Regions from separate parts of the Streptosporangium sp. NPDC002544 genome, predicted to be linked through region 4. Evidence: riboswitches for the same ligand, from Rfam matches in the RefSeq annotation. Region 4 holds a riboswitch; each other region holds the start of a gene.
The links. A riboswitch is a leader RNA that binds a small molecule or an ion and turns the genes downstream of it on or off. The one in region 4 is predicted to bind cobalamin.
Positions count from the first base shown of each region.

Region 1: it holds a riboswitch for cobalamin, as region 4 does, so the genes downstream of both, metE (5-methyltetrahydropteroyltriglutamate--homocysteine S-methyltransferase) here and cobN (cobaltochelatase subunit CobN) in region 4, are expected to answer to the same signal.
Region 2: it holds a riboswitch for cobalamin, as region 4 does, so the genes downstream of both, ABT061_RS43090 ((2Fe-2S)-binding protein) here and cobN (cobaltochelatase subunit CobN) in region 4, are expected to answer to the same signal.
Region 3: it holds a riboswitch for cobalamin, as region 4 does, so the genes downstream of both, ABT061_RS20710 (ribonucleoside-diphosphate reductase subunit alpha) here and cobN (cobaltochelatase subunit CobN) in region 4, are expected to answer to the same signal.

Region 1 is NZ_JBEOWJ010000017.1:96,654-104,115, forward strand. Features, by position in the region: gene metE (5-methyltetrahydropteroyltriglutamate--homocysteine S-methyltransferase) at 67-2,301, opposite strand; cobalamin riboswitch at 2,420-2,633, opposite strand; cobalamin riboswitch at 2,812-2,998, opposite strand; gene ABT061_RS25385 (hypothetical protein) at 3,289-3,846, shown strand; gene ABT061_RS25390 (copper resistance CopC family protein) at 3,980-4,600, shown strand; gene ABT061_RS25395 (MFS transporter) at 4,611-5,168, shown strand; gene ABT061_RS25400 (metal ABC transporter ATP-binding protein) at 5,287-5,955, shown strand; gene ABT061_RS25405 (metal ABC transporter solute-binding protein, Zn/Mn family) at 6,187-6,975, shown strand; gene ABT061_RS25410 (FAD-dependent monooxygenase) at 7,038-7,462, shown strand, end outside.
Region 2 is NZ_JBEOWJ010000046.1:40,877-48,338, forward strand. Features, by position in the region: gene ABT061_RS43060 (hypothetical protein) at 1-112, shown strand, start outside; gene ABT061_RS43065 (hypothetical protein) at 202-891, opposite strand; gene ABT061_RS43070 (hypothetical protein) at 1,021-1,449, opposite strand; partial or broken gene ABT061_RS48490 (helix-turn-helix domain-containing protein) at 2,578-2,793, opposite strand; gene ABT061_RS43080 (NUDIX hydrolase family protein) at 3,136-3,672, shown strand; gene ABT061_RS43085 (leucine-rich repeat domain-containing protein) at 3,777-4,715, opposite strand; cobalamin riboswitch at 4,954-5,131, shown strand; gene ABT061_RS43090 ((2Fe-2S)-binding protein) at 5,170-5,949, shown strand; gene ABT061_RS43095 (SAM-dependent methyltransferase) at 5,995-6,813, opposite strand; gene ABT061_RS43100 (hypothetical protein) at 7,019-7,258, opposite strand.
Region 3 is NZ_JBEOWJ010000012.1:226,359-233,820, reverse strand. Features, by position in the region: gene ABT061_RS20730 (N-acetylmuramoyl-L-alanine amidase) at 1-21, opposite strand, end outside; gene ABT061_RS20725 (hypothetical protein) at 175-450, shown strand; gene glmS (glutamine--fructose-6-phosphate transaminase (isomerizing)) at 477-2,285, shown strand; gene ABT061_RS20715 (tripartite tricarboxylate transporter substrate-binding protein) at 2,390-3,412, shown strand; cobalamin riboswitch at 3,417-3,618, shown strand; gene ABT061_RS20710 (ribonucleoside-diphosphate reductase subunit alpha) at 3,735-5,990, shown strand; gene ABT061_RS20705 (ribonucleotide-diphosphate reductase subunit beta) at 6,057-7,052, shown strand; gene ABT061_RS20700 (mechanosensitive ion channel family protein) at 7,128-7,462, shown strand, end outside.
Region 4 is NZ_JBEOWJ010000018.1:41,752-49,213, forward strand. Features, by position in the region: gene ABT061_RS26130 (precorrin-2 C(20)-methyltransferase) at 1-1,383, opposite strand, end outside; gene ABT061_RS26135 (precorrin-8X methylmutase) at 1,481-2,107, opposite strand; gene ABT061_RS26140 (ferredoxin-like domain-containing protein) at 2,104-3,522, opposite strand; cobalamin riboswitch at 3,537-3,738, shown strand; gene cobN (cobaltochelatase subunit CobN) at 3,774-7,430, shown strand.

The DNA.
Region 1 (7,462 bases), on a different contig from region 4:
TGCGTCGCCCGGAAACTCCCTGAACGCCGGCCCGAAGCAGGGCTTCGGGCCGGGAGGCGGCACTGATCAGACAGTCGCCCGGACTGTCCGGGCGGCGGCGACCATGTTGGCCAGGGCAGCTTGCGTCTCAGGGTAGCCGCGGGTCTTCAGCCCGCAGTCAGGGTTGACCCACAAACGGTCAGCCGGGACGGCCTGGAGGGCGTTGCGCAGGTTGTCCTCGATCTCTTCGGCGGTCGGGACACGCGGCGAGTGGATGTCGTAGACGCCGGGACCGATGCCGTTGGCGTAGCCGACCTCGGTCAGGTAGGGCAACAGCTCCATGTGGGAGCGGGCGGCCTCGACGCTGGTGACGTCGGCGTCCAGGTCGGCGATCGGGCTGATGATCTCGCCGAACTCCGAATAGCACATGTGGGTGTGGATCTGGGTGGAGTCGGCGGCGCCGGAGGTGGCCAGCCGGAACGCCCGGACCGCCCAGGCCAGATAGACCTCCTGGTCGGCCTTGCGGAGCGGCAGGAGCTCGCGCAGTGCCGGCTCGTCCACCTGGATGATCCCGATCCCGGCGGCCTCCAAATCTGTGATCTCGTCACGGAGCGCGAGGGCGACCTGGCGAGCGGTCTGCGCCAAGGGCTGGTCGTCGCGGACGAATGACCAGGCCAGCATCGTCACCGGCCCGGTGAGCATGCCCTTGACCGGCTTGGGTGTGAGGGACTGGGCATAGGCGGTCCACTCCACCGTCATCGGCTTGGGGCGGGAGAGGTCGCCATGCAGGATCGGCGGGCGCACGCAGCGGGAGCCGTAGGACTGAACCCAGCCGTAGTCGGTGGCGGCGTAGCCATCGAGCTGCTCGGCGAAGTACTGGACCATGTCGTTGCGCTCGGGCTCGCCGTGGACGAGCACGTCCAGTCCGAGCTCTTCCTGAAGCTTGATCACGCGGGCGATCTCGGCGCGCATCGCCTCGACGTAGGCGTTCTCGTCGGTCCGTCCCGCCTTGTGGTCGGCGCGGGCTTTGCGGATCTGCGCGGTCTGCGGGAACGAGCCGATCGTCGTCGTGGCCAGCTCGGGCAGCCCCAGCTTGGCCCGCTGTGCCGCGAACCGGACCGCCCGATCGGCCCGCTGCGCGTCACCGAGAGCCTCCAGCCGGGCCCGGACGTCGGGGTCGGCCGGTACGACGGGGAGCGGCGCGGCCGACGGATCCTCCGACCGCAGGTCGGCGGCGAGACCGACCAGCTCGGCGACCTTCTGCCGGGCGAACGCCAGCCGCGCCCGGACCGCCGGGTCCAGCGCCGTCTCGCTGTCGAGGTCGACCGGGACGTGCAGCAGCGAACAGGAACTGCTCAGCTCCACCTTGTCGGCGAACCCGAGCAGGACCGCGTAGGTCGACTTCACCCGTGCCAGGTCGGCGCGCCACACGTTCCTGCCGTCGACCACGCCGGCGACCACGGTCTTGCGGGCCAGCCCGCTGGCCGAGGCCACCGCGTCCAGGTTGCCGGGCCCGGCGACGAAGTCGAGCCCGATCGCCTCGACCTCGGTGGAGGCGATCACCCGCAGCGACTCCGCGGTGACGGCGCCGAAGTACGTGGCGAGCAGGATCTTCGGACGGCTGGGCAGGCTGCCAAGCCGCCGGTATGCCCGCCCGAGCGCGTCGATCTCCCGGGCTCCGAGGTCTCGGGCCAGGACCGGCTCGTCGAACTGCACCCACTGCGCGCCCGCGCCCGCCAGCCGTTCCAGCAGCTCGGCATAGGTTTCCACCAGGGAGTCCAGCAGGTCGAGCGGGGTGAATTCCTCAGGCGAGTTCGGCGTGGGCTTGGCCAGCAGGAGATACGTGAGCGGACCGACGAGCACGGGCCGCGTCTCGATTCCCAGCTTCCTGGCCTCCAGATACTCGGCCATGGGTTTGGCGGCCGAGCCGCCGGCCAGCTGGAACCGGGTGTCCAGCGCCAACTCGGGGACGATGTAGTGGTAGTTGGTGTCAAACCACTTGGTCATCTCCAGCGGCGGAAGCTCGGCGGTGCCTCGCGCCATGGCGAAATACCGGTCGAGCCCGGCGAGGCTCCGATAACGCCCGGGCACGGCGTCGACCATGACCGTGGTGTCGAGCACCTGGTCGTAGAACGAGAACGTGTTCGACGGGATCGTGTCGAGGCCCGCGTCACGCAGTTCGGTCCAGACCGAGCCGCGCAGCGATGCGGCGGTCGCCTCCAGCTCGTCGGCACCGATCTTGCCGGCCCAGAAATCCTCGGTGGCGAATTTGAGCTCCCGATGCGCGCCGATGCGCGGATAGCCCAAAATGGTCGTCCTCATGGCAACTTCCCTCGTCTCGCCAGCATGCGGCCAGGCAGGAGAAAGAAGCGCACGCGGAGCGAGCCCCCGGCGAGCGCGTCCCAGGCCCTCCCACGAGGCCGCGGACCACCACGCGCCGAGTGGCGCGCGGGTGGAGGCAGGTCTTCGGACTCGCGGGCACCATGCCTGAGGCATGACCTACTGGCCGTCGCTTCCCAGGCATAGGCCCAGTGCTCATGACGGCGGTCGTTCCTGCTTACCGCTGCGGGGCAGTCCCGGATTCCCACCGGGTTCCCTCTTACGACGCCTGCCTCCCGGAGGAGGCGGGCGAACCATCCACGTCTGAGATCTTAACGACTCGGCCGCCGGCTGTCGCTCCCCCAACGGCGCCACCCGGCGCGGCTCATCGCCGCTCAGAGATGGAGCGATCCGGGTCACGCGAAACGGTCCGGGTACAGCTGACGGGCCAGTGACTCCACCCCTGCGGGCACCCGTACGCCCAGCACCACTCTTGGGGAGATCCGCCCCATTTCGTGAGGAGGCGACAGCGTGAGTCTCCTGGCTCTCGGGTCGATGCTCCTCCCGGCCTTCCCACCCGCACGCGGGCAGTGGCCTGTTCGGGATTCACTCGCCGATCACAGTGGCGGGACCGCACCGGATTCACACCGGTTTCCTCGTTCCGCCGTCGCCTACGCCGACCATGTTCGCACAACCACCATTAACGACAAGACCTCGACCGGCTCGTTCAATGATCGTTGCAACGGCGTCCGGGACCGCCGCGCGTACCGTGCGTGCGGTCCCGGGCGGCACGCGATCCGGCTCCACACGCACGGCCGCCGTGGAACACGAGGCGCTCTTCGCATGACCGTCCCGCGTTTCGGGTGAACGGCGGGAGCCGTTCCCACGTGTGCCCGGGTATGAGATTCACGCACCCGGCCGCGACGGCCTGAGGCATGATCCGCTGTCCCGGTCTTCTCGGCGAGCCACCCGGCTGACAGGATGTCCTTTGTGACCCCTACGGCGTCGGCGCTGCGCGTGCCACGAGCCATCGTCTTCGCGACGATGTGCCTCGTGGTCTCCGCGGGCGGCCACGCGCTGGCCGGGGGCGGCCTGATCCCGCCGCACCTGGCCGTTCTGGGCGCACTGATCGCCTTTTGCGTGGCGTACGCGCTCAACGGGCGCGAGCGCGGTGTGGAGGTCGTGCTCGGCGCGACCACCGGCGCGCAGATCCTGCTGCATGAGCTGTTCAATCGCGCCGCGCCCGCACCGCAGGCGATGTTCTCCGCTGAGCACGGCCATTCCGGCCTGGGCATGACGGTGATCCATCTCGCAGTGGCGCTGGGCACCGGATGGTGGCTGCACCGCGGCGAGAGCGCCCTGTGGCTGATGATCCGCCTGTACGGCGGGCCGAGGCCGCTGATCCGGCTGTTGTTCGCCGTCCCCGCCGAGGTGACGCCGCCGGTGTGGCGGGCCGTTCCGGCCGCCGATGTCCGGCCGTACGGCGGCTGGGAAATCCTGCCGGTGCTGCGGCGGCGCGGCCCGCCCATACCGCGACACGCCGGCTGAAGGACCTGAAGGAAGGGTCCGGAGGGCGGCGTGCCCCCGTGACCAGACGCCCTCCTTTTTTCACTGGAGGCGTTCCTTCCGTTTCGCCGGTCCGTGCCGAGGGCACGGCCGGAGGTTCCTTCTGGAGTCCACGATGGCGTCCCTGCCACGATCTGTCCGCACGACCGTTGTCACCGCCCTGTGTTGCGCCATATTCGTCCTGCTCGGCGCACCCGCCGCGCTCGCCCACGACCGCCTCAAGAGCAGCTCTCCCGCCAAGGATGCCAAGGTCTCCGCCGTCGAACGGATCAAGCTGGAGTTCAGCTCTCAGGTCCGCTTCCCGGCGGTCGCGCTGCGCACGGCGAGCGACACGATCATCGACATCGGCAAAGCGAAGGTCGCAGGTGACACGGTCACCTCCGATGTTCCGGCGCCCCTGGCCCCGGGTGACTATGTGATCGCCTGGCGGGTGGTCTCCTCCGACGGCCACCCGATCGAGGGGGAGACTCCCTTCACCGTGACCGCCCCGGCGACACCGCCCGCGAAGGCCGCATCGACCGTCGCGACCACACCGGTGCCGGAGCCGACGGCTTCAGCGTCCGCACCGGTGGTCGCGCAGCCCGTTTCGCCTGGCCCCGTTTCCGCCACCGGCGAGCAGGAGAACGCCGGGAGCCTGCCGGGCTGGATCTGGGTCGCACTCGCCGCGATCGTGGCCATCGGCGCGGGCATCTGGTTGCAGGCCTCTCGCCGAGGCCGTCCCGGCGGCGCGGAGTGATCCGCCGGCCATGCCCGCGCACCTGACGTTACGTCTCGCCCGCGCCGCGGCCTTCGCCGTGGTGTGCCTGGGGCTCGGCGTGCTCGCACACGTGTCCGGCGGGGGCGTCGTCTCCGCACCGGCGGCGGCGTGCGCCTTGGCGCTGGCGTTCCTGGCGGCGCTGCCCGCGACCGGCGGCGAGCGCGGCCTGGGCGTGATCTGGCCGTTGCTGGCAGGCACGCAGGTGGCGCTGCACCTGCTCTTCTCCACGGTTCACCTCATCGCGCCGCTGGCCGAGGCCGGCGGGCACGCGCATTCGGGGTTGGTCCCCGGGCTGGGCATGGTGGTGACGCACGGCTGGGCGGGAGCGCTGGCCGCGCTGTGGCTGGCTCGTGGCGAGGCCGCGCTCTGGGCGGTGCTGCGCCGCCTCGCCGTCCGGCTGTGCCGGCTGCTGAGGGTCCGGTGCGGCCAGACGGCCGCACCCGCCCGTCCATGGCTCACGAGCTCCCCCGCCCCGCCGCTGCTGCGATCCGCGTTACTGCGGTACGCGCTCAGCGGGCGGGCCCCGCCACTGCCGATCCGCGGCTGAGCCGCTCCCCCTTCACGGGCTGCCCCCCACGGGCGGTCCCGTCTCCTCACGATGCCCTCCCGGGCGGACCGGTCCGCCCGGCTGCCGCCGTGCCTCTACCCCCAACCGGAGTACGCCCATGCCCGTCCCCATTCCCCTCTCCGATTCCCCGGCGAGCGCCGCCGGTCTACGCCTGTCCGCCGTGAGCTGCCGGCACGGCAGGCTCCTCGCGGTGAACGCCGTCGACCTGGCGCTCGCCCCCGGCGAGCATCTGGCCATCACCGGCACCAACGGCTCGGGCAAGAGCACGCTGCTGCGCGCGCTGCTCGGACTGCATCGCGAGGTCTCCGGGGTGATCGAGGTCTCGGGACGGCGGGCGCGCACGCCGGCCGACTGGGCCCGCCGCCGCTCCGAGGTCGCCTGGATCCCGCAGCGCCAAGCGGCCGGACGCTTCCCACTGCTGGTGCGCGAGCTGCTGGCCAGCGGCGGACACGCCGAGCGGGCGTTCGCCGCGGCCGAGGACCTGGGGGTGGCCGCCCTGCTGGAGCGCCCGCTCGCCACCCTGTCGGGTGGCCAGCTGCAGCGCGCCTATCTGGCGCGGGCGCTGGGACAGGTCGCGGCCGGGGCGGGACTGGTGCTGGCCGACGAGCCGACCGCGGCCCTGGACTTCGCCGGTCAGGAGCAGGTCGCCGGCGTGCTGGCCGGGCTGGCGGTGAGCGTGGTGGTGGTCACCCATGACCGGGTGGTCGCCCAGGCATGCGGGCGGGTGGCCGAGATGGCCGCCGGGCGGCTGCGGGAGGTCCGGTGAACTCGATCTGGACGCTGCTGGAGATTCCCTCGGTCCGGCTGGCCCTGGTGGCGCTGCTGCTCGGTTCGGTGGCGCTGCCGATCGTCGGAGTGTTCATCGTGGGACTGCTTTCAACCTGGGCGGCTTCTGCCTCGCCTTGCTCTTCGACTTCCCACCAGGCCCGGTGCTGGTGCTGGTCGGCGGGATCTGCACCGTCCTTCTCTATTCGATCCCGGAAAGGATCCTCACGAAATGATCATCTTGCGCCGATTCCGTCTCGCCGCCCTGGCGGCCGTCGCCGCTCTGACCATGGCCGCCTGCGGAAACACCGAAGATGCCTCCTCGGCCGCTCCCTCCGCCTCGCCCGGCGGCTTGAAGGTGGTCGCCGCCTCCACCTGGGAGGCGGGGTTCGCCAAGGCCGCGGGCGCGACCGACATCACGGTGATCGTCCCACCCGGCGTGCACCACGCCGCCGACTACGACCCCAAGCCGTCGGATTTGGCGAAAGTGGCCGAGGCCGACGTGGTGCTGTACGCCGCCTTCGAGGGCTTCGCCGGCAAGCTCAAGGAGGCCGCCGGGTCCAAGGCCAAGCTGATCGAGGTCTCCCTGGACAACGCCCCCGACAAGGTCAAGGCCGAGGTGCGGCGCCTGGGCGGTGAGTTCGGCACCGCCCAGGCCGCCGAGGCGTGGACCGCGGCCTTCGACACCGAGTACACCGCGTTGAAGGAGAAGGTCACCGCTGCCACCAAGGGCACCGCGCGGGTGATCGTCTCGCAGGCGTTCGTGGCCTGGGCCGCCGACCTGGCCGGCGCCCAGCCCGCCGGGGTGTTCGGCCCGCAGCCGCCCACCGCCGACCAGATCTCCGAGCTGGCCGGCAAGAAGCCCCAATTGGTGCTCGACAACTCCGCCATGCCCGGCGGGGACGCCCTTGCGGGTGTCGAGGCCAAGCGTGTGGTCATCAACGACTTCCCCGACCAGGGGCTGGATCTGCTCGCCGTGTACCGGGCCAACGCCGACGCGCTGGCCGCGGCCCTGGGCTGACCGATCGTGCGGGGCGGTTCCGTACGAGCCGCCCCGCCACCCCTTTTTCTGGAAGGAGGCACGTGGACGTTCCCGTGCTCATCGTCGGCGGCGGACCGGTCGGCCTGTGCGCGTCGATCGCGCTGTCCGGGTTCGGTGTGCCCTCGCTGCTCGTCGAGCGGCATGCGGCCACCTCGGCCTTCCCCAAGGGGCGGGCGCTCAGCGTCCGCACCATGGAGGTGCTGCGCCGCTACGGCCTGGAGGAGGCCGTGCTGGCGGCCGGAGTGCCCCGCGAGGAGAGCCTGCACTTCTTCTTCGGCACCTCCCTGACTTGCGCCGATCACATCCGTAACAGCAACCTGCCCGACCCGGCGCGGGCGGCCTTCAGCCCTGCCTTCACCGCGGTCTGCTCCCAAGACGTGCTGGAGCCGCTGCTGCGTGAGCACGCCGAGTCGCTCGGCCCCGGCTGGGTGCACTTCGGCCAGGAACTGATCGCGTTGGAGCAGGA
Region 2 (7,462 bases), on a different contig from region 4:
GCTGGACGCCGCGGTCTCCCCGCGCAGCCGGCTGCTCGGGGAGATCGAGCGTGACGGCGAGCGGCTCGGTGTCTACGGGACGTACCTGGGGGTGGTCTCGGAGGAGAACTGACCGTCCACCGCTCGCGGGAACGCACCGCCGCCACCGACCGCCTCGGCGAGATCGGTGGCTCCGGCGTGCCCGCAGGCGTCTCCGCCGTGTCACTCGTCGGGCAGGTCCTCCGGTGGCGCGTCGTGCTGGCGCAGGCGGCGCCGGAGCAGGCCCTTCGGGCGGGTGACCTTCAGCTCCGGATGGTCGGGGTCGTAGTCGGCGATGCGATCGCGCAGCTGGCGCACGTTGCCGTACTCGAAGTGGGCGGCGCGCAGCAGGTAGTCGCCGATCGCGGTCCCGTACTGGACACGCTCCTCCTCGTCGAGGCCGAGCTCGTGGCTGCGCCTCTTGCCCCAGACGAGGTCCTTGATCTGCTCCTCCAGCTGCTCCAGCCGGTCATCGAGGATCTTGACGAGCTCGTAGGGCTCGGTGAACCTGCCGAGGTAGACCCGGAGCAGCGCGGGGTTCTTCAGCATCACCGGCTCGTCGACCGGCGGGCTTGAGACCCACTGCCGGAGCACTTCCTCACCGCGCTCCGTGGTCTGGTACAGGGTGCTCCGCCTGACCCTGCCGATCGTCACCTCGCGCTCGGTCACCAGCCCCAGGTCCCCCAGTCTCCGCAGCTCCCGGCGGATGTGGCTGATGGCGGGGGACCAGTAGAACCAGCGCAGCGTGTAGTCGCACCGGACCTTGATCTCGGCGGCGGACAGCTCCTCGTCGAGGATCGACAGGACGCCCAGAACCGTGTAGGCGGTGGCGGGGAGCGGTGCACCGATCTCTACCTCGGGCTCGTCGTCCACAGGCTCAAGTCTAGTGGCGGGCGCGGCGCCGACGGCACGTCCGTCCCGTCACCCACTGACCTGTCCCCCGGATGGGGGATCTGTCGCTCCACCCGGGCGCGATGTGTCGGAGCGGCCAGGTGTTGGTCGTCAACCAACCCCTTCTTCCCTGGCCGGCAGGGGACAGGCCGGCACCCGCCGGGTCGCGATGATCAGGTGCACGACGTTCTGGGGCTGCTCCTGCCTGAAAGCCTGCAGGTCGGGGCCGTCGCGGACGGACACCAGGTAGCAGCCCGAGCGTGGGCCTATCGTCACCGTGGCGTCGCGCCTGCCCTGGGAGTCGATCACGACCAGTTCGGGCGGATGCCGCTTTGTCCACGAGCGGGGAGCGGATAGTCCGGGCCAGGTGGGAGCGTCCGTACGGTCGGCGAAACCCAGGCTGATCGTGTGATGGCGGTGGGCGCGGATTCCCCGCTCGACCAGGAGTCGCTGAACGACCGCCAGCGCCCGGTCGTGCCGGTTCGCCGTCGCCTCGTCGATCATTTCCCGATATCCAGCCCGTACCGCACGCCGTGTCACCCGTCCTCCAAGGTCGGAATCATCGGATTCGGATGGCGAGAAGCGCGATGCTCACCATCATCGCGACCTTACGGAACATGACCACCTGCAGTGTTCACAGTTTCCCGTGAACAATTCTCCCGGGTAAATCTAGAAGGCCATTCGACTTTCCAGGCCGCGTAACCGCTCGGGGACGGTGCGGTAATAGGTGCCGAGCTGCCTGACGATCTCTCTCGCCGTAGGGTGGAATCGTGTCATCTGGGGGGCGATTCGCTCGGCGTTGAGAACTCGGCTGAGTGCTCTGTCGTGATCCCTGAGCCACAGATGTGCCCTGGACATGTCTATCTCGTGATGTGCCCTACGTTCGGCGTACAACCTGGCAGGCGGGATGAAACCCGAGTCCAGGCGAATCGCACTGTCGTAGTCACCGAGTTCCGTCGCCACCACACATCCGTGAATCACCGCGTTGACGGGATTCACCTGCAGCCCGTACGGGTCTGGCCGGGTTCGCGAGTCGATGCGGGCGGCTGTTTCCGCCGCGAGGCCGTGGTGCTCCCAGGCGTCCGACTCGTGCCCCAGCCGGGCGGCGGAGACGGCCGCGCGAAACTGGAGGGAGCCGTAAACCTGCAGTCCTGCCGGATCTGACCGGTCCACCTCGCCCGCCGCCCGCCTCACCATGGTCAGCGCGATGTCACCGGACCCCAGGGTGAGCAGCAGCAGCGCCCGCGACAGCGAGACCAGGTGCCGCAGGTGCGGGTCGTCGGCGCGCAGCGCGGCGGTCCCGGCCCGCTCGACGGCGACCTGCGCCAGGTCGTTGTAGCCCAGGCGGCGGGTCAGGGACACCGCTATGGCGTACGCGTGGTTCAGCAGGCGCCACGCCCTCGGAGCGTCCGACTCGACCGCGTGGACCGTCAGCTCCTCGATGGCCGACGGCAGGCGCCCACCGAGCCTGACATGGGCGGCGGCCCCCTGCAGCTTCTGGAGTTTGACCAGTTCCTTGGCGAGCTCATCAAGTGACCGGGGAGGGACCTCCAGCTCCGGGGAGATGTCGGCGTAGGTGACAGCGCGCCTGATGGCGGGCATCGCCGCGTGCACCGCGTCGGTGCGTCTGTCGGACCCTCGGTAGGGCTGGCCGTTGATCTCGGCGGCATCGACCCCGCAGGCCCTTGCCACAGCCGCCACAAGCGAGGGGGTGGCCGGTTTATGACCCGCCTCGACCTGCGCGATCAGGCTGCGGGAAACATTGGCCCTGGCCGCCAGGCCGGTTTGGGTGAGCCCTCTGCGTTTACGCGCCCTGGCAATTCGACGCCCAGTGCTTTCATTCTGACCGCCGCCCAGATCGGGGTTCCATTCATGCCTGGCCATCTCACCACCTTCTCTCGCTCACGCGACGTCTTCACGATAGCGGCCTGAGCATTTCACCGAGATGAACATTCCCAACGACCGGTTCACTTTCCAAGAGGTCTATGCCGGTTCTGCGGTGAATCATAAGAGCCGGATCGGAGCGGTGATGAACAGGGTCTGCGCGCGGTGGACGGCGGCGCGTTCGGCATGGCGAGAAGCCGGTACGCCTGGCGATATCGCGAGCATCGACTCCACGACCGGCGTACCGCGAGCGAGGCCGGGCGGCGCCCCGCCGGCCCTGACTTTCGGCAGGTCGCCGGGGAAGAACGCGTTTCCGAGCCCACCGCGAAGTACGATCGATCAATGACCGAAATGACCGAAACCACGCCCGGCTGGCTCTCTCCCGAAGAGCTGGAGTCGACCCGCGCACGAATGCCGATCCTCTACGTCGACGCCGTGCCGGTGCGAGTCGACGAGGCCGGAGTGGTCACGCATGTCGGCCTGCTGCTGCGCATCGGAGCGGACGGGACGGTCAGCCGCGCCCTCGTCTCCGGCCGGGTGCTGCACCACGAGCGAGTCCGCGACGCGCTCATCCGCCATCTGGAGAAGGACCTCGGCCCGACGGCACTGCCCAACATCCCCGCCTCTCCGCAGCCGTTCACCATCGCCGAGTACTTCCCGACGCAGGGCGTCACGCCCTACCACGACCCCCGGCAGCACGCGGTCTCCCTCGCCTACGTCGTCCCGGTCGTGGGTGACTGCCGCCCCCGGCAGGACGCCCTCGACCTTGTCTGGTTCACTCCCGAGGAGGCCTCGTCACCGCTGGTGCAACAGGAGATGCTCGGCGGTCAGGGCACCCTGCTGAAGCAGGCCCTCGCCTACGTCGGCCGCCTCTCCTGACCTTCCGACGGCGGAAATCGCTGTGCCCCCTCTCTGTGCCAGGCTCAGGCAGCGGCCTCAACGCGCTGTCCCTGCCACTGCCACCGCACCTGATTCGGAGAGGCTCAGCGGGTGCGGCTGGCCAGGAAGCGGCGCCATTCCGGACGGGTTCGCGCGAGTGCTCGCAGCGAGGCCGGAACCTGGGGCCTGGGGTCGTTGCGGTCCAGGCGCAGTTCGGTGAGCGCGGTCAGCTCACCCAGCCATTCCGGCAGCTCGGCCAGCCGGTTTCCCTGCAGATCGAGCTTGGTCAGGGGGGTGAGGGCCCGCATCGACGTGGGAAGGGCGGTCAGCTTGTTCTTGCCCAGGCTGAGGGACCTGAGGGCGGTGAGTTTGCCGATCGACTCCGGTAGCTCGGTCAGCCCGGTGTTCCACAGGCCGAGAGAGGTGAGGGCGGTGAGGTTCCCGATCGACTCCGGCAGGCCGGTCAGTGGGACGCATCCCATATCGAGACGCTCCAGAGCGGTCAGCTCGCCCAGCCACGGAGAGAGGTCGGCGGGTCGGCTGTATGTCAGGTCCAACCAGGTGAGGGCGGTGAGACGGGCCATCGACGCCGGGAAACAGGCCGGCCCGGCGTACCACATGCGGAGCCTGGCGAGCCGGGTGAAGTCGCCGATCCACTCGGGCACCTCCTCCAGGTCATGGAGGTTGCTCAGGTCGAGTTCCGTGAGACCGGTGAGCTCGCGCATCGAGTCGGGGAGGTGGCACAGTCCGGTCACCGAGACATTGAGGTGGATCAGTCCGGTCAGCTCGCCGATCCATTCGGGCAGGGCGGTCAGCTCACGGTTGCCCCCGAGGTTGAGCTCGGTCAGCGCGGGCAGGTCGGTCAGGAACCGGGGAAGCTCGGTCAACCAGTTGGATCTCAGGCGCAGCACCCGCAGACCGGGAAGCTCGGCCACCTCCTCGGGAACCCGGAGCAGGCCGAGACCCGACAGGTCCAACGTGTCAGATCCCTCGCGCAGGTACGTGTTCATCCGCCGCCGAGCGGTCCGAAGCACGGAATCCACTGCTGCCACCCTGGTTTTCTCCTTGCCGCCAACAAGATGTGATCGGCGATCACGGTAGCGATGAGGACTTGCGACCCGGTTGTGGGTCATTGAACTTGTTTCGCCCTCGGGGTGCGGGGCCGCCGGTCACAGCATGATCGCGAGTTCGGCGAGGTATCGCCGGTACGCGGTGAAAAGCGCGCCGCCGGAAGCGGTGGCCTCCTTGGGCAGGCCCTCCCACCGCGAATCATGCGGGCCGTGCGACCATGACAGCGAAGGTGACGGCGGAACGAGGAAGCCGGTGTGAACCCGGCGCGGTCCCGCCACTGTGATCGGCGAGCGGACCCCGACATCGCCACTGCCCGGGTACGGGTGGGAAGGCCGGGCGAGCTTGGACCCGAGAGCCAGGAGACTCACGCCGTCGCCTCCTCAGCGAAATTGGGGCGGAACTCCCCAAGAGAGGAAGGCGGTTGCCATGCCGTGCGACTCACCCGCCGGTGCTCCGCCCGGACTGCTGCCCGCCGCCCCGGCCGTGGTCGCCGGCGCGGTCGCCGACGTCCGCGCCATCGGCGGCTACTTCGGGATCGAGACAGGCGAGGCCGAGGCCGGATGGCGACCGTTCACCGATCTGTGGACGGCTCCGGGCGTCCTGGAGGCGAGAATCCACGACATGGCCGGACGGCTGGGCACCACCGAGCATCGGGTGGCCGCCTCGATCCTGTTCCAGGGCCTGGCCGCCCGCCTGTGGTCACCGTCCATCGGCGCCGTGGTCGCGCACGACCTGCTCATCGACCTGGCCCCCGAGCACCTGTACTGGCGGCCGGCCCCCGACCCGCTGCCGCTGCGAGCCACCCGGCTGTCCGGCTGGGGCGTCCGCGACCCCGCGCGGATCGCCGAACCGGTCTACCGCAGCATCATGGCCGAGATGCTGGAACCGCTCGCGGAGGCGGTCCGGCGGATCGTGAAGATCGCGCCGGGGCTGTTGTGGGGCAATGCGGCCTCCGCACTGGCCGGAACCATCGGCGCCTTCACCCACCGACGGCCCGACCTCACCGCGAAGGCCGTGCGGCTGGGCCGCGAACTACTGGACCGGGATCTCCTGCGCGGCACCGGCGAACTGACCGAGCCCGTACCCGGCCGTCCCTTCTTCGTCCGTCGCAGCTGCTGCCTGTACTACCGCCTGCCCGGCGGCGGCATGTGCGGTGACTGCGTCCTGTTGCCGGCCCGCCGGCCACCAACCCACCCCCCTGGCTGACGCTCTTCGTTTCGCGCCTTCCCAGTCCAGTTCGCCTGGAGGTGGTCAGCTACGTCCGACGACGCCGAGGATGCCCGGCTTGGTGAAGTCGACGGTGATCTTCTCTCCGTACTCGTTGTACTCGGAGCGCCACGCCTCGACCGGGACGATCCCCGGCTCCAGCAGCTCCATTCCACTCAGCAGCTCGGCCAGCTGTTCCGGGCCGCGCGAGGTGAGCGCCCCCGCGCTGGTCGAGCGGTAGACCTGCTGCCCGGCCTCGTGCACCTCGGCGCTGACGTTGGCCTCGAAGGCGTGCGTGACGATCAGATGGCTACCCGGGGCCAGCCGTTCGCGGATCGTGGTGATGATGTGAGCGACCAGGGCGTCGTCGGGAATGAAGTGCAGCATCGAAATCAGCAGCACCGCGACGGGCTGGGTGAAGTCGACGGCGCTCTCGATCTGCGGGTCCGTCAGGAGCTTCTCGGGTTCCCGCATGTCGCCCTGGACGACAGAGGTGAGGTGGTTGTCCTCCAGGAGCGCACGGCCGTGCACCAGGACGATGGGGTCGTTGTCGACATAGACCACCCGGGTGTCGGGCGCGATGCGATGGGCGACCTGGTGCACGTTGTCCTGCGTCGGCAGTCCCGACCCGATGTCGAGGAACTGCCGCACGCCCTGGCGCACGAGCAGATCGACGACTCGCGAGAGGAACGCCCGGTTCGCCCGGGTCATCTCGCGGATACCGGGCACCACCCGCATGAACTGTTCCGCGGCCGCCCGGTCGGAGGCGAAGTTGTCCTTGCCTCCGAGGTAGTAGTCGTACATTCGAGCGACACTTGGGGTGTTCGGGTCGACACCCGCTGGAACATCTTCTTGCTCGCCCATACCCTCGTCCTTCATCGCCTTTGGGAAGGATATGGGAATTCCATAAAACTGTGGATCTTTACTGACAAACCATATACGACCGAATTCCCAGGGCGATCGCGGCACCGGCGAGCGACACCCGCGCGGACCGGCGGACGGCCACCGTGTGATCGGAAGTCGTACGCGGCCCACGCGCGCTTTCCGGATTCGGCGGGCCTGCCGGCGGCTACCCGTCCCGCTCGATCGACCCGGAGTTGCTCTCGGTGCTCCGGTAGCTCTGGTGGCCGGGCTCCCAGGTCCAGGTCTCCGTGCGGCCACCGTTCGTGATGGTCAGCGTGCCGGCGGGATCATAGTACGGCGACTCGGGGGACCAGGGTGGAACGGGGTCGGCGTACGCGACCGGCGTGGCGAACGCTACCGCCGAAGCGGCGAGAGCGGCGGTGACGAGATAGCGGGAAATGGACATTTGCTCCCCCAAAAGACATAAACGGTACAGCGGGGATATTGCCGGATATAAGGCAAAGAGAACCACGCCGATGATCAAGACTCTGACCGATTCGTATTCGGCACGGCCGCCCGCTCCGGGACCGCTCATCCCGGCGAGAACCGGCGGGTCTCCGCCGAGAGCCTGATCGTCGACGGCGGGCATCCGGTCATCCGGGTATCCCAC
Region 3 (7,462 bases), on a different contig from region 4:
GATCCCCGGCAGGCGGCGCATGATGGTTCCTCCCCCTCTGATGGCTACTTAGAGTTATCAGAGATTGCCGACTGTCGCGCGTTGTGGCGGGGTTGCGGCATTGTGGAGATTCCCTGCCCGGAATCGGGCAGAAAACTTGGTGTGCTCTCTCCCGGATGCGTATGGTCCTGCTCTGTGCCCACGACACGGCATCCCTATGAGGATCTGATCACTCACCTGACCCGGACGAGCGCCCTCGGCCCGGGCGAAGCGGCGCGAGTCGTCGCCGACGTGCTGGCCTACTTCTCCGAACCTCTTGAGGAGTTCGTCAGGCGGCGTCACGGGGAGCTCAAGGGGAGAGGGCTGGTCAATGACGAGATCTTCCCCAGGCTGGCCGCCGAGCTGGCGGTACGCCGTGTCGCGGCACCTGAACTCTCCCTGCGCCAGCTGCGCCGGATCGTCTATGGATAAGGAACGGGTTATATATGTGTGGAATCGTGGCCTATGTAGGGCCCAAGGACGCGGCCCCCATCCTGCTGGAGGGTCTGCAGCGTCTTGAGTACCGGGGCTATGACTCGGCCGGGGTGGTGGTCTCCAACAAGGGTCTGAAGATGCGCAAGGTCAAGGGCCGGGTGGCCGACCTGGCGGCGGTCGTGCCCGCGCGGTTCAAGGGCGGGCTGGGCATCGGCCACACCCGCTGGGCCACCCACGGAGCGCCCAGTGACGTCAACGCCCACCCTCATCTGTCCGCCGACGAGCGCATCGCCGTCGTGCACAACGGCATCATCGAGAACGCCGACGAGCTGCGCGCCAAGCTGGAGGCCGACGGCGCGATCTTCCTGTCGGAGACAGACACCGAGGTGCTCTCGCACCTGATCGCCCGTACGGTCAAGGAGGCCGACTCCCTGGAGGAGGCCGTCAGGACCGCGCTCAAGCGGGTCGTCGGCACGTACGGCATCGCGGTGATCGACTCTGAGCGCCCCGGCGAGGTGGTGGTGGCCCGCAACGGAAGCCCCATCGTGCTGGGCATCGGTGAGAAGGAGATGTTCGCCGCGTCGGACGTCGCCGCGCTGGTCCGCTACACCCGCCAGGTGGTCCACCTGGAGGACGGCGAGATCGCCGTGCTCAAGGCGGACGGGTTCAACACCTTCGCCAGCGACGCGCGGGAGACGGCCAAGGAGACGCTGACCGTCGACTGGGAGGCGGGGCACTACGACACGGGCGGTTACGAGCACTACCTGCTCAAGGAGATCTCCGAGCAGCCCGACACCGTGGCCAGGACGCTTCGCGGGCGTCTGGACGACCGCTTCCACATCGCCCACCTGGGGGGCCTCAACATGGACGCGCGGGAGACCCGCTCGTTCCGCCGGGTGAAGATCATCGGCTGTGGTTCCGCGTACTACTCGGGCCAGATCGGCGCGCAGCTCATCGAGGAGCTGGCGCGCATCCCGGCCGACGCGGAGCCGGCCAGCGAGTTCCGTTACCGCAGCCCGGTGGTGGAGGCGGACACCCTGTATGTGGCGATCAGCCAGTCGGGGGAGACCTACGACACCCTCGCCGCCGTCCAGGAGCTCAAGCGCAAGGGCGGCCGGGTGCTCGGCATCGTCAACACCGTGGGCAGCGCGATCGCCCGTGAGTGCGACGGCGGCCTCTACCTGCACGCGGGGCCCGAGGTCTCGGTGGCGAGCACGAAGGCGTTCACCTCGACAGCCGTGGCCTTCGCGCTGCTCGCGCTGCACCTCGGCCGGGTGCGTGACCTGTCCCCCGCCGACGGCCGCCGGATCTGCGAGGGCCTGCGGAGGCTGCCGGACCAGATCAAGGAGATCCTGACGCTGGAGCCGCGGCTCAAGGAGCTGGCGCAGAAGTACGCCGAGGCGCCGAGCATGATGTTCGTGGGCCGGGTCCGGGGATATCCGGTGGCCCGCGAGGGCGCGCAGAAGCTCAAGGAGATCTCCTACGTGCACGCCGAGGCGTACCCGGCCAGCGAGCTCAAGCACGGGCCGCTGGCGCTGATCGGCCCGGACATGCCGACCGTGGCGATCGTCCCCGACGACGAGCTGCTGGACAAGAACCTCACCACGCTGGGTGAGATCCGCGCCCGGGGCGGCCGGGTGCTCATGGTCGGTCACCGCACGACCGGCCCCAAGCTGGCCGACGACTGCGTCGTGGTGCCCAGGAACGAGACCGAGCTGGACCCGATCCTGCTGTCGATCCCGCTTCAGCTCTTCGCCTACCATGCCGCCGTGGCACTGGGGCGGGACGTCGACAAGCCCCGCAACCTGGCCAAGAGCGTCACGGTGGAATGAGACGGCTCCCGGGGCGGCCGCCGGTGGTGGCCGCCCCGGTCTGTAACAGATAGTGATAAGAGGGTAACCTATGGTATAGGGGGTTCTTGGGGGAAGGGGCGCTTATGCGCCGTAGGAGGTTTTTCGCGCTGGTGGCGGGTGCCATGGTCGTCGCGGGCTGCGACCTGAACGGTGATTCCGCCGAATCGGCCGTGGGCCGCCTGAGCATCCTCGAACCCACCGCCGACGGCCACGGCTGGGACGGCATCGCGGGCAGGCTCGCCTCCGTCCTGGTCCTGTCGGGACTGGCGCGCTCCGCCATGGCCGTCGGGCGGCCGGGAGCCCTGGGTTCCATCCCGCGTGACGCGTTCGGCGCCGTACGCGGCTCGTTCACGCACGAGGGCACGCTGCTCGTCACCGCGATGCCGATGGTGACGGCCGCGGAGATCGCCAACACCGCCGCGGTGGTGGACGCCGCCACCCCTCTCGCCCGCCTGGTCGGCGACTGGACGGTCCTGGTCGTCCCCTCGGACTCCCGCCTGCGCACCTTCGAGGACTTCGCCGCGGAGCTGCGCCGCAACCCGGCGGTGCTGACGGTCGGCGGCCGGCCGGAGGGCGGTTCCGACCACGTGCTCTACGGCATGATCGGCAAGTGCCTCGGGGTGGACGCCCGGTTGCTGGAGTACGCGGGGTTCCTCGGCGCCGAGGATGCCGCCGAGGCACTCCAGGTCGGACGGGTGGCGGCCCTGCTGGGGTCGGCCCGCGCCCTGCGGCCCGAGATCACCGCGGGCCGCCTGCGTCCCTTGGTGGTCTCCTCGGGCAGCCGGCTCGACGGGATCGACGCGCCGACGCTCCTGGAGGTCGAGGTCCGGCTGGAGTACAGCGACTGGTGCGGCCTGCTGGGACCCAAGGGCATGAGCCAGACGGACCGGGACGCCGCGATCGCCCTGTGTGACAGGATCGACGCCGCGCCGCGCTGGCGCGCCCTGTGTGCGGCCAATGGATGGAGCCGGGTCTACCTCAGCGGCGACGACTTCCGCCAGTGGCTCTTCACCGAGACGGCCCGCACCCGCGGGGTGCTTCACGAGCTCGGGCTACTGAAGTCCTCCGACACAACTTGTTGGGGTAGTTGCGTCAGACGCCCCTAGATGTAGGATCCTGCTCGTTGCTGGTTCGCCCCGGGAGGGGCGAGGCAAGAGGGAACCCGGTGAGATTCCGGGACTGCCCCGCAGCGGTGAACGGGAACGAAAGCCGTCATGTGAGCACTGGGTGAACCATGCCCGGGAAGCGACGGCCGGTAGGCATGCGCAGGGCGCCCGTGAGTCCGAAGACCTGCCGGTGACGTGATTGTCCAGGGCCTCGTGGGAGGGCCCGCGGAACGAGGCGGTCCGGCGTGCCCGGGATCGCTCGCGGACGCGTGCCCCTCCGGCGGAGCCGTACGGGGAAGTCAGAGCGAGCGAGGAACACCACGTGACACAGGCCTTGGCAGAGACCGCAGCAGGGATCGCGGCGGGAACCGTGGCGGAGAACGCCGGGAACGCGCCGGTCGATCGCAGGCTGGCCATCGACGAGGCGGCGGCCCGGGTGATCACCGACCCCGAGAACTCCAGGGTCGCCGCCGCGCTGCTGGCCGAGCTGATCGCCGACGAGGCCGCCGAGCACGGCGTCCGCGACTTCTCCGAGTCGGTCGCCGCGACGCACGAGGCGGGGCTGATCGCCGACGGGCTCGCGGAGTTCGTGGCCGCCCACGCCGGGGTCCTGGACGCGCTCATCGAGCCGGACGCCGACGCCAGATTCGAGTACTTCGGGCTGCGTACCGTCTACGACCGCTACCTGCTGCGTCACCCGCGCACCCGCAAGGTGCTGGAGCGCCCGCAGCACTTCTTCCTCCGGGTGGCCTGCGGCCTGTCCGAGACCGTCGAGGAGGCCGCCGAGTTGTACGCGCTCATGGCCACCCTGTCCTACCTGCCCAGTTCGCCCACGCTGTTCAACTCCGGCTCGCGCAGGCCCCAGCTCTCCTCGTGCTTCCTGCTCGACTCGCCCCGCGACGAGCTGGAGGCCATCTACGAGCGCTACGGGCAGGTCGCGCGGCTGTCGAAGTACGCCGGGGGCATCGGGATCGCCTGGAGCCGGATCCGCTCGCGGGGCTCGCTGATCCGCGGTACCAACGGCCATTCCAACGGCATCGTGCCCTGGCTGCGCACCCTGGACGCAAGCGTCGCCGCGGTCAACCAGGGCGGCCGCCGCAAGGGCGCGGCCTGCGTCTACCTGGAGCCCTGGCACGCCGACATCGAGGAGTTCCTCGAACTGCGCGACAACACCGGCGAGGAGGCCCGCCGCACGCACAACCTGAACCTGGCCAACTGGATCCCCGACGAGTTCATGCGCCGGGTCGAGGCCGACGGCGTGTGGTCACTGTTCGACCCCAAGGAGGTCCCGCACCTCACCGACCTGTACGGCGCCGCGTTCGACGACGCCTACCGGGCCGCCGAGGCCGAGGGCCGGTTCACCGCGCAGCTCCCCGCCCGCACCCTGTACGGCCGGATGATGCGTACGCTCGCCCAGACCGGCAACGGCTGGATGACCTTCAAGGACGCGGCCAACCGGACCTCCAACCAGACGGCCAGGCCGGAAAACGTCATCCATCTGTCGAACCTCTGCACCGAGATCCTCGAGGTCACCAGCGACGCCGAGACCGCGGTCTGCAACCTCGGCTCGATCAACCTGGCCGCCCACCTGTCCGGGGACTCCGGAGAGGGCATCGACTGGGCGCGGCTGCGCGCGACGGTCCGCACCGCCGTGCGGTTCCTCGACCGCACCATCGACCTGGGCTTCTACCCGACCCCCGAGGCCCGGGCCGCCAACCAGAGGTGGCGCCCGATCGGGCTCGGCGTGATGGGCCTGGCCGACGTGCTGTTCACGCTGCGGCTGCCGTTCGACTCGCCGCGGGCGCTGGAGCTGTCCACCCGGATCTCCGAGGAGATCGCGCTGGCCGCCTACCGGACCTCCTCGGATCTGGCCGTGGAGCGGGGCCGCCACCCCTCGTACCGGGAGACCAGGGCCGCCGCCGGGGTGCTCCACCCCGACCACTACGGGGCCGCGACGTCGGCCGCGTGGACGGAGCTCAGGGAGCGGATCGCCGGAACGGGGCTGCGTAACTCGCTGATGATCGCGATCGCGCCCACGGCCACGATCGCCTCCATCGCCGGTTGCTACGAGTGCATCGAGCCGCAGGTCTCCAACATCTTCAAGCGCGAGACCCTCTCGGGTGAGTTCCTCCAGGTCAACCGCTATCTCGTCGCCGACCTGCGGGCCCGGGGGCTGTGGACCTCGCGGATCCGTGACGCGATCAAGCGCGCCGACGGCTCCGTTCAGGACATTCCCGAGATCCCCGCCGACCTGAAGCTGCTCTACCGGACCGCCTGGGAGCTGCCGCAGAAGGCGCTGATCGACCTGGCCGCCGCACGCACCCCGTACATCGACCAGTCGCAGTCGCTGAACCTGTTCATGGCCACGCCGACCATCGGCAAGCTCTCCTCGATGTACGCCTACGCCTGGAAGTCGGGCCTGAAGACCACCTACTACCTGCGCTCGCGCCCGGCCACCCGGATCGCGCAGGCCACCGTGGCGGCACCGGTGGCCGGGGAGGTCCCCGTCCCCGTCCTCGACCCCCAGGCCGTCGCCTGCTCCCTGGAGAACCCCGAGTACTGCGACGCCTGCCAGTAGGCCTGCCGGCGGCCCGTCCCGAGGGCACCCCGTCACCCCTCAGCCACTCCGAAAGGCATTTTCCCGATGTTGCTCGACCCCGGCATGGATCTCACCCTGCGGCCGATGCGCTACCCCGAGTTCTACGAGCGCTACCGGGCCGCGATCCGCAACACCTGGACCGTCGAGGAGGTGGATCTCGCCTCCGACCTGGCGGACCTGGCGAGGATGACGCCCGAGGAGCGTCACCTGATCAACCGCCTCGTGGCGTTCTTCGCCACCGGCGACTCGATCGTGGCCAACAACCTCGTCCTCAACCTCTACCAGCACCTCAACGCCCCCGAGGCGCGTCTCTATCTCAGCAGGCAGCTGTTCGAGGAGGCGGTGCACGTCCAGTTCTACCTGACCCTGCTGGACACCTACCTGCCCGACCCCGACGAGCGGGTCAAGGCGTTCGCCGCGGTCGAGCACATCCCCTCGATCCGCGACAAGGCGGAGTTCTGCTTCCGATGGATCGACTCGCTCGGCGGGTTGACCCGGCTGGAGACCAGGGAGGACCGGCGGGCGTTCCTGCTCAACCTGATCTGCTTCGCGGCGTGCATCGAGGGCCTGTTCTTCTACGGGGCCTTCGCCTACGTCTACTGGTTCCGCGCCAGAGGGCTGCTCGGCGGCCTGGCCACCGGGACGAACTGGGTCTTCCGTGATGAGTCCATGCACATGGAGTTCGCCTTCGGCGTCGTGGAGACCGTGCGGGCCGAGGAGCCCGGCCTGTTCGACGACAAGCTCACCGAGCAGGTCACCCGGATGATCGAGGAGGCGGTGGCGGCCGAACTGGCCTTCGCGGCCGACCTGTGCGGCGACGGTCTGCCGGGAATGGGGGTGGAGCAGATGCGGCGCTACCTTGAGTACGTGGCCGACCAGCGGCTGGTCAGGCTCCAGATGCCCGTCCGGTACGGCACGGCCAACCCGTTCGCGTTCATGGAGTTGCAGGACGTGCAGGAGCTGGCCAACTTCTTCGAGCGGCGGGTTTCGGCCTACCAGATAGCCGTCGAGGGGAATGTCGCTTTCGACGAGTCCTTCTGATTGGCTGATGGTCCGGGGAAGAGCGCGGCGAAGGGGCAGTCGTCAGTGTCCAGCTGGATCATCATGATCATTTCCATGGCCGCCGCAGTCGTGGCGGTGGAGGTGGTGCGCAGGGTGCTGCGCTCACGGCTGATCGGTGAGAAGTGGGCGCTCGCCGGTCCGGTCGTGAGCCGCTGCACCTGGCCGGGGTTCGCCATGGCCGCCGTGGCGACCGCCTACACCGCCTACGAGCCCGGTATGGCGGAGGGCTCGGTCAGCCAGGTGATCGACCGCGGCCTCAGCGTGGCGATGATCGGGTGCGCTACCTGGCTGGTCATCCAGGCCGCCTACGCCGTCACCGACGTGGTCCTGGACCGCCTGGTCACGGTCCAGGGCGAGGGCAACCGCAGGGCACGCCGCATCCGTACCCA
Region 4 (7,462 bases):
GCTCTCCGCCGGGCCGCCGACATCCCGCCCGATGACGACGGGCGTGTGCGGGGAACGGTGTTCGAGCAGCAGGTCGCGCATGGCGGCCACCTGCCAGGTCCGGCTCCGCGAGGCCGGATTGTAGATCGCCAGCACCAGGTCGGCCCGTGCCGCGGCGGTGATCCGGTCCGCGATGACCTCCCACGGTTTGAGCAGGTCGGACAGCGACAGCACGCAGAAGTCGTGGCCCAGCGGAGCCCCGGCGCGACTGGCCACCGCCTGGGCGGCGGTCAGGCCGGGCAGCACGCGTACCTCGACGTCGGCGAACCTCGGCTCGGACGCGACCTCGAGCACCGCGCTGGCCATGGCGAACACCCCCGGATCGCCCGAGGAGACCACGGCCACCCGTGATCCGGCGGCGGCCAGCTCCAGCGCGTGCGCGGCGCGCTCGGCCTCGACCCGGTTGTCCGTGGGGTGGCGGCGCTGGCGCGGGTTGGGCGGCACCCGGTCGAGGTAGGGGCCGTAGCCGATCAGTTCGTCGGCCCGGGCGAGGGCGTCCTGCACCTCGGGGGTCAGCCACGGTCGCCCCGCGGGGCCGAGCCCCACCACGACGACTTCGCCGCGCCGCTCGTCTCCGGCCTGCTCCTCGCGGTCGGCCACGGCCTTCGCGGAGAACGGCGTGAGCGGGCTGGGCAGCAGCGCGAGGGAGAAGTAGGGGACCGACTCGGGGTCGACGTCCGCCAGCGGCTCGATGCGCTGTTTACCGGTGGTGGCCCGCTCGATGTACCAGGCGTCGTCGAGGCGACCGGCCTCGGCGAAGGCGGCGCGGACCTTCTCGAAGGTCCTGCCGAGTTTCAGCACCGCGGCCGAGTCGGCGGCGGCCAGCCGCTCGGCCAGCACGTCCGCCGGGAGCGTGCCGGGCAGCACGGTCAGCGTCTCGTCCCGCTCGACCAGCGGGCGGCCGAGCACCGCGGCGGCCCCGCTGATCGAGGTCACCCCCGGCACCACCTCGGTCGGGTACCGGTGCGCGAGCCGCTTGTGCATGTGCATGTAGGAGCCGTAGAAGAGCGGGTCGCCCTCGCAGAGCACCACCACGTCGCGCCCGGCGTCCAGGTGCGCGGCCAGCCGCACGGCACAGTCGGCGTAGAAGTCGTCGAGCGCGCCCTGGTATCCGCCGGGGTGGTCGGTGGTCTCGGTGGTCACCGGATAGATCAGCGCCTCCTCGACCTGGTCTCCCCGCAGGTAGGGCAGGGCCACCGACCTGGCGATGCTCCGCCCGTGCCGGGCGCTGTGGTAGGCGATCACGTCGGCCGCGCCGAGCAGCCTGGCCGCCTTCACCGTCACCAGCTCCGGGTCTCCCGGCCCCAGCCCGACCCCGTACAGGCACCCGAGATCCCCGCTCAACCCGCTCACTCCTCCTCACCCGCGATCGCATTGACGGCAACCGCCGCCACCGCGAGCCCGACCCCGTACAGGCACCCGAGATCCCCGCTCAACCCGCTCACTCCTCCTCGCTCGCGATCGCGTTGACGGCGGCCGCCGCCATCGCGCTGCCGCCCCTGCGTCCGTGCACCACCAGGTGGTCGAGTCCGGCCGGGTGCTCGGCCAGGGCCAGCTTCGACTCCGCGGCCCCGATGAAGCCGACCGGCACGCCCAGCACCGCGGCCGGGCGTCCGGCACCCTCCTCGACCAGTTCGAGCAGGCGGAACAGCGCGGTCGGCGCGTTGCCGATCGCGACCACCGCGCCGTCGAGCCGGTCGCGCCACAACTCCAGCGCCGCGGCGCTGCGGGTGGTGCCCAGCCGCAGCGCCAGCTCCGGGACCCGCGGGTCGCCGAGTGTGCAGATCACCTCGTTCGCCTTCGGCAGCCGTCGCCTGGTGACGCCGGAGGCGACCATCATGGCGTCGCACAGCACGGGCGCGCCGTCGCGCAGCGCCTCGCGCGCCGCCGTGACGACTCCCGGCGACCACGCGAGGTCGTCGACGAGGTCGACCATGCCGCAGGCGTGCACCATGCGAACCGCGACCTGGGCGACGCCCGGCGGCATGCCGCCGAGGTCCGTCTCCGCGCGGATGGTGGCGAAGGAGCGGCGGTAGATCTCCGCCCCGTCCCTGATGTAGTCGATCACTTTCCCTCTCTGGTCGCCGCCACCGCGGCGCTCGTCTGCTCGGCGTCGGCGAACGTACGGCTCACGCCGTCCGCCTCGACGCGGTATCCGTCTCCGGTCGCGACCACGTCCACGACCCGGCCGCGCGGGCGTCCGCACCGCCGCTCGCAGCCCGACCAGTGCACGGGGAGCGCACGGGTGCGGCCCCGCGAGGGGTGGACGTCGTCAGGACCGTCCGCATCGAACTCGGAACCGGTGCCGTCGTTCGCCCGCGCACCCGCGTGGACGTCGGCGTGCACGTCGGCGAGGGCCTTGGCGCATCCGGGCCGGCCTGCGCAGGCGGTCAGGCCCAGCCACGGCGACGCCGGGTCGCTGACCAGGCCCGCGGCCGTGAGCGCCGCCCGCCGGCCATCGACCTCCGGCGCCGGCAGGTCGGGGACGACGATCGTCCGCCACGGCGTCACCCGGACCTCTCCCCCGCCGTGCTCGGCCGCCTGGGCGAGCGCCTCCAGCTGGGCCGCCGACAGCCGTCCGAGCGCGGCGAGAACGATGAGGGCCGACCTTCCGTCACGCTGCATGACGACCCCGGCCGCGCCGCCGTCCATCGTCCGCTCCCGCCGTACCACGGGGGCGGCCCGGCGAAGGGCCGGCTCCGCCCTGAGCACACGGGCCGAGACCCGCCCCGGACCGTCGGTCAGCTCGGCGAGCCGCCACGCGCCCGACCCCTGCTCGGCGCGCTCGGCCAGGAACGCCTCGGCGACCGCGAGCATGCCGGTGACGGCGGAGGAGACGGGGGCGCGCAGCCCCAGGTCGGCACCGGCGAGCAGCAGCGCCACCTCGGAGACGTCCGCCGAGGCGTCCAGCGGATCGACCGGCAGCAGCGTGACGTCCGCGCCGAGAGCCGCCATGTCGCCCGAGCCGTCGTCGAGCGCGAAGAGGAACCGGCCGGGCAGGTCGGCGAGCGCGGGCCGGGCGCGGAGTTCCCCGTCCAGCTCGGACACGAGCGGACGGACGTCGAGCAGGCTCGCGGGTGCCCGCCCGGCCAGGGGTGAGGCCACGATGTTGCGTACCCGCTCATGCGTGGCCGACGGCAGCAGCCCGGCGGCGGCCAGCCGCACGGCGAAGTCGGATGCCGGGGAAAGCCGCCGGTCGTCGTCCGGAACGCGCGTGTCGTCGCGTGCCGGGTGCACGACGGGAAGGGACTCGCCGTCCTGCGGCGGGAGGCCGCGTACCTGGAGGTTCGCCCGGGAGGTCAGCTCGATCACGCCGGATCCGAGCTCCCGGGCGGCGGCGGCGACCACGCGGAGCTGACGCGCCGTGAGCGCCCCGCCGGGAACCCGGATCCGCGCCAGGCCGCCGTCGGCCGCGGCGTGCACCTGGAGCGCTCCGGGACACGCGTCGGCCCGGGTTCTTCCGGGAGGGTCGGTTATTGACACGCAGTGGATGGTAGCTCCCATTTCTTTACGGATGTCCGCCTGGCATAGTGTGACCTAGGCGACGGCGCAGGGAGGAAGCCGGTGTGAAACCGGCGCGGTCCCGCCACTGTAACCGGGGAGCGAACCCCACCGAAGGCCACGGTCCGGCAACGGACGGGAAGGCCGGGGTGAGCGTTGATCCGGGAGCCAGGAGACTCCTGCCGTCGCGATGACGACGACCCGGGGCGAGGACCCCGAGGGAGGACTTCTGCATGCGTTCCGTGCCGCCCACCCCGCGATCGGCCGTGCCACCCGCGCCGCCTGCCGTCCTGCTGCTGTCGACCTCCGACACCGACCTGCTCAGCGCGCGGACGAGCGGCGCGAACTACCGGCTCGGCAACCCGGCGCGGCTGTCCGCCGAGGACCTGCCCGCGCTGACCGAGGGCACGGACCTCGTGGTCGTGCGACTGCTCGGCGGGCGCAGGGCATGGCAGGACGGGCTGGACGCGCTGCTCGCCGACCGGCGGCCCGTCGTGATCCTCGGTGGCGAGCAGGCCCCCGACGCCGAGCTGATGGAGCTGTCCACGGTGCCCGGCGGGGTCTGCGCCGAGGCGCACGCCTACCTCGCGCACGGCGGTCCGGCGAACCTGGCCCAGCTGCACGCCTTCCTCTCCGACACGGTGCTGCTCACCGGGTACGGCTTCGCACCGCCCGCGCCCACCCCGAGCTGGGGCCCCCTCGAACGTGTCGCGCGACGCACCGAGGGCCCTGTCATCGGCGTGCTCTACTACCGCGCGCACCACGTCGCGGGCAACACCGCCTTCGTCGAGACGCTCTGCCTGGCCATCGAGGAGGCGGGCGGCCAGGCCCTGCCCGTCTACTGCGGTTCCCTGCGCAGCGCCGAGCCCGACCTGTTCGACACGCTCCGGGCCGCGGACGCCCTGGTGGTCACCGTGCTCGCCGCCGGGGGCACCCGCCCGGCGACCGCCTCTGCGGGCGGGGACGACTCCGCGTGGGACGTCGGCGCGCTCGCCGAGCTGGACGTGCCGATCCTGCAGGGCCTCTGCCTGACCACGGGAAGGGACGCCTGGCGGGAGAACGACGACGGCCTGTCCCCGCTCGACGCGGCCTCCCAGGTGGCGATCCCCGAGTTCGACGGGCGGATCATCACCGTGCCGTTCTCCTTCAAGGAGGTCGACGACGAGGGCCTGACCGTGTACGTGGCCGATCCCGAGCGGGCCTCGCGGGTGGCCGGCATCGCGGTACGGCACGGCCTGCTCCGGCACGTCCGAGCACCGGAACGGCGGATCGCGGTGATGCTGTCGGCGTACCCGACCAAGCACTCCAGGATCGGCAACGCGGTCGGCCTGGACACCCCCGCCAGCGTGGTCAGGCTGCTCACGGCCATGACGGAGGCCGGGTACGACCTCGGAGACGGTTTCCCCGGCGTGGCGGAGCGGGACGGCGACGCGCTGATCCACGCGCTGATCGCGGCGGGCGGCCAGGACCGGAACTGGCTCACCGAGGAGCAACTGGCCGCGAACCCGGTACGGATCCCGGCCGCGCGCTACCGGGCGTGGTTCGAGACGCTGCCCGAGGACCTGCGGCACGGCATCGAGGCGCACTGGGGGCCGCCGCCGGGCGAATTGTTCGTCGACCGGAGCCGCGATCCCGACGGTGAGATCGTGCTGGCCGCGCTGCGCGCGGGCAACCTCGTGGTGATGGTCCAGCCGCCGCGCGGCTTCGGGGATAACCCGGTCGCCATCTACCACGACCCCGACCTGCCGCCGAGCCACCACTATCTGGCCGCCTACCGGTGGCTGGCCGACGACTTCGGCGCGCACGCGATCGTGCACGTCGGCAAGCACGGCAACCTGGAGTGGCTGCCCGGCAAGTCGGCGGGGATGTCGGCCTCCTGCGGCCCCGACGCGGCGCTCGGCGACCTGCCGCTGGTCTACCCGTTCCTGGTGAACGACCCCGGTGAGGGCACGCAGGCCAAGCGGCGGGCGCACGCCGTACTGGTCGATCATCTGGTGCCGCCGATGGCCCGCGCGGAGACCTACGGCGACATCGCCCGGCTGGAGCAGCTGCTGGACGAGCACGCCTCGATCGCGGCCATGGACCCGGCCAAGCTGCCCGCCATCCGGGCGCAGATCTGGACGCTGATCCAGGCCGCCAGGCTCGACCACGACCTGGGCGTCGACGACCGGCCGCAGGACAGCGGGTTCGACGACTTCCTGCTGCACGTCGACGGATGGCTCTGCGAGGTCAAGGACGTCCAGATCCGCGACGGCCTGCACGTGCTCGGCAGCGCCCCCGAGGGGAAGGCCCGCGTCGACCTCGTGCTGGCCATGCTCCGCGCCCGCCAGATCTGGGCGGGCCAGGAGGCACTCCCCGGTCTGCGTGAGGCCCTCGGCCTGGCCGAGGACGGCGGCGCCGCGAGGGTGAGCGTGGACGAGGCCGAGTCGACGGCCCGCGCCCTCGTCGAGGGCATGGAGGAGCACGGCTGGGACCCGTTCGCCGTCTCCCCCGTCACCGCGTCCGTCCTCGCCGGCGGAAGTGACCGCGACTCCGGAGTCCTGGCCGCCGTGGAGAAGGTGCTCGGGTTCGCGGCCGGGGAGATCGTGCCCCGGCTCGCCAGGACCACGGACGAGATCGGCGCGGTGCTGCACGCGCTCGACGGCGGTTACGTCCCCGCCGGGCCGAGCGGGTCGCCGCTGCGCGGGCTGATCAACGTGCTGCCGACCGGGCGGAACTTCTACTCCGTCGATCCCCGGGCGGTGCCCAGCAGGCTGGCGTGGGAGACCGGGCAGGCCATGGCCGACTCCCTGCTGGAGCGGTACCGCTCCGACACCGGTGAGTGGCCGCGCTCCGTCGGGCTGTCGGTCTGGGGCACCAGTGCCATGCGCACGGCGGGCGACGACGTGGCGGAGGTGCTCGCGCTGCTCGGCGTGCGGCCGGTCTGGGACGAGGCGTCCCGGCGGGTCAGCGGCCTCGAACCGATCCCGCTCGCCGAACTCGGCCGGCCCAGAATCGACGTGACCGTCCGGATCAGCGGGTTCTTCAGGGACGCCTTCCCGCACGTCGTCACCATGCTGGACGACGCCGTACGGCTGGTGGCGGGCCTCGCGGAGGCCGCCGGAGAGAACTACGTGCGGGCGCACGCCGACGCCGACCTGGCCGCGCACGGCGACGAGCGGCGGGCCACCCTGCGGATCTTCGGCTCCCGTCCGGGCGCCTACGGCGCGGGCCTGCTGCCGCTGATGGAGAGCGGGAACTGGCGCGACGACGCCGACCTGGCCGAGGTGTACGCGGTCTGGGGCGGCTTCGCCTACGGTCGCGACCTCGACGGAACACCGGCGCGGCAGGACATGGAGAGCGCCTACCGGCGGATCGCGGTGGCCGCGAAGAACGTCGACACCCGCGAGCACGACATCGCCGACTCCGACGACTACTTCCAGTACCACGGCGGGATGATCGCCACCGTGCGGGCGCTCACCGGCCGGGCGCCCGCCGCGTACGTGGGCGACAGCACCCGTCCGGACGCGGTGCGGACCAGGACCCTGCACGAGGAGACCGCGCGGATCTTCCGCGCCCGGGTGGTCAACCCCAACTGGCTGGCGGCGATGCGCAGGCACGGGTACAAGGGCGCGTTCGAGCTGGCCGCCACCGTGGACTACCTGTTCGGCTACGACGCCACGACGGGTGTGATGGCCGACTGGATGTACGACAGGCTGGCCGCCACCTACGTCCTGGACCCGGAGAACCGGGCGTTCATGGCCGCGTCGAACCCATGGGCGCTGCACGGCATCGCCGAACGGCTCCTTGAGGCGGCCGACCGGAAGATGTGGGAGCACCCCGACCCCGAGATCATGACGGCCCTGCGGGAGGCGTACCTCACCATCGAGGGCGACCTGGAGGACCGCTGACCCGCCCCCGAGGTGAGTGTGGTTCAACCGAT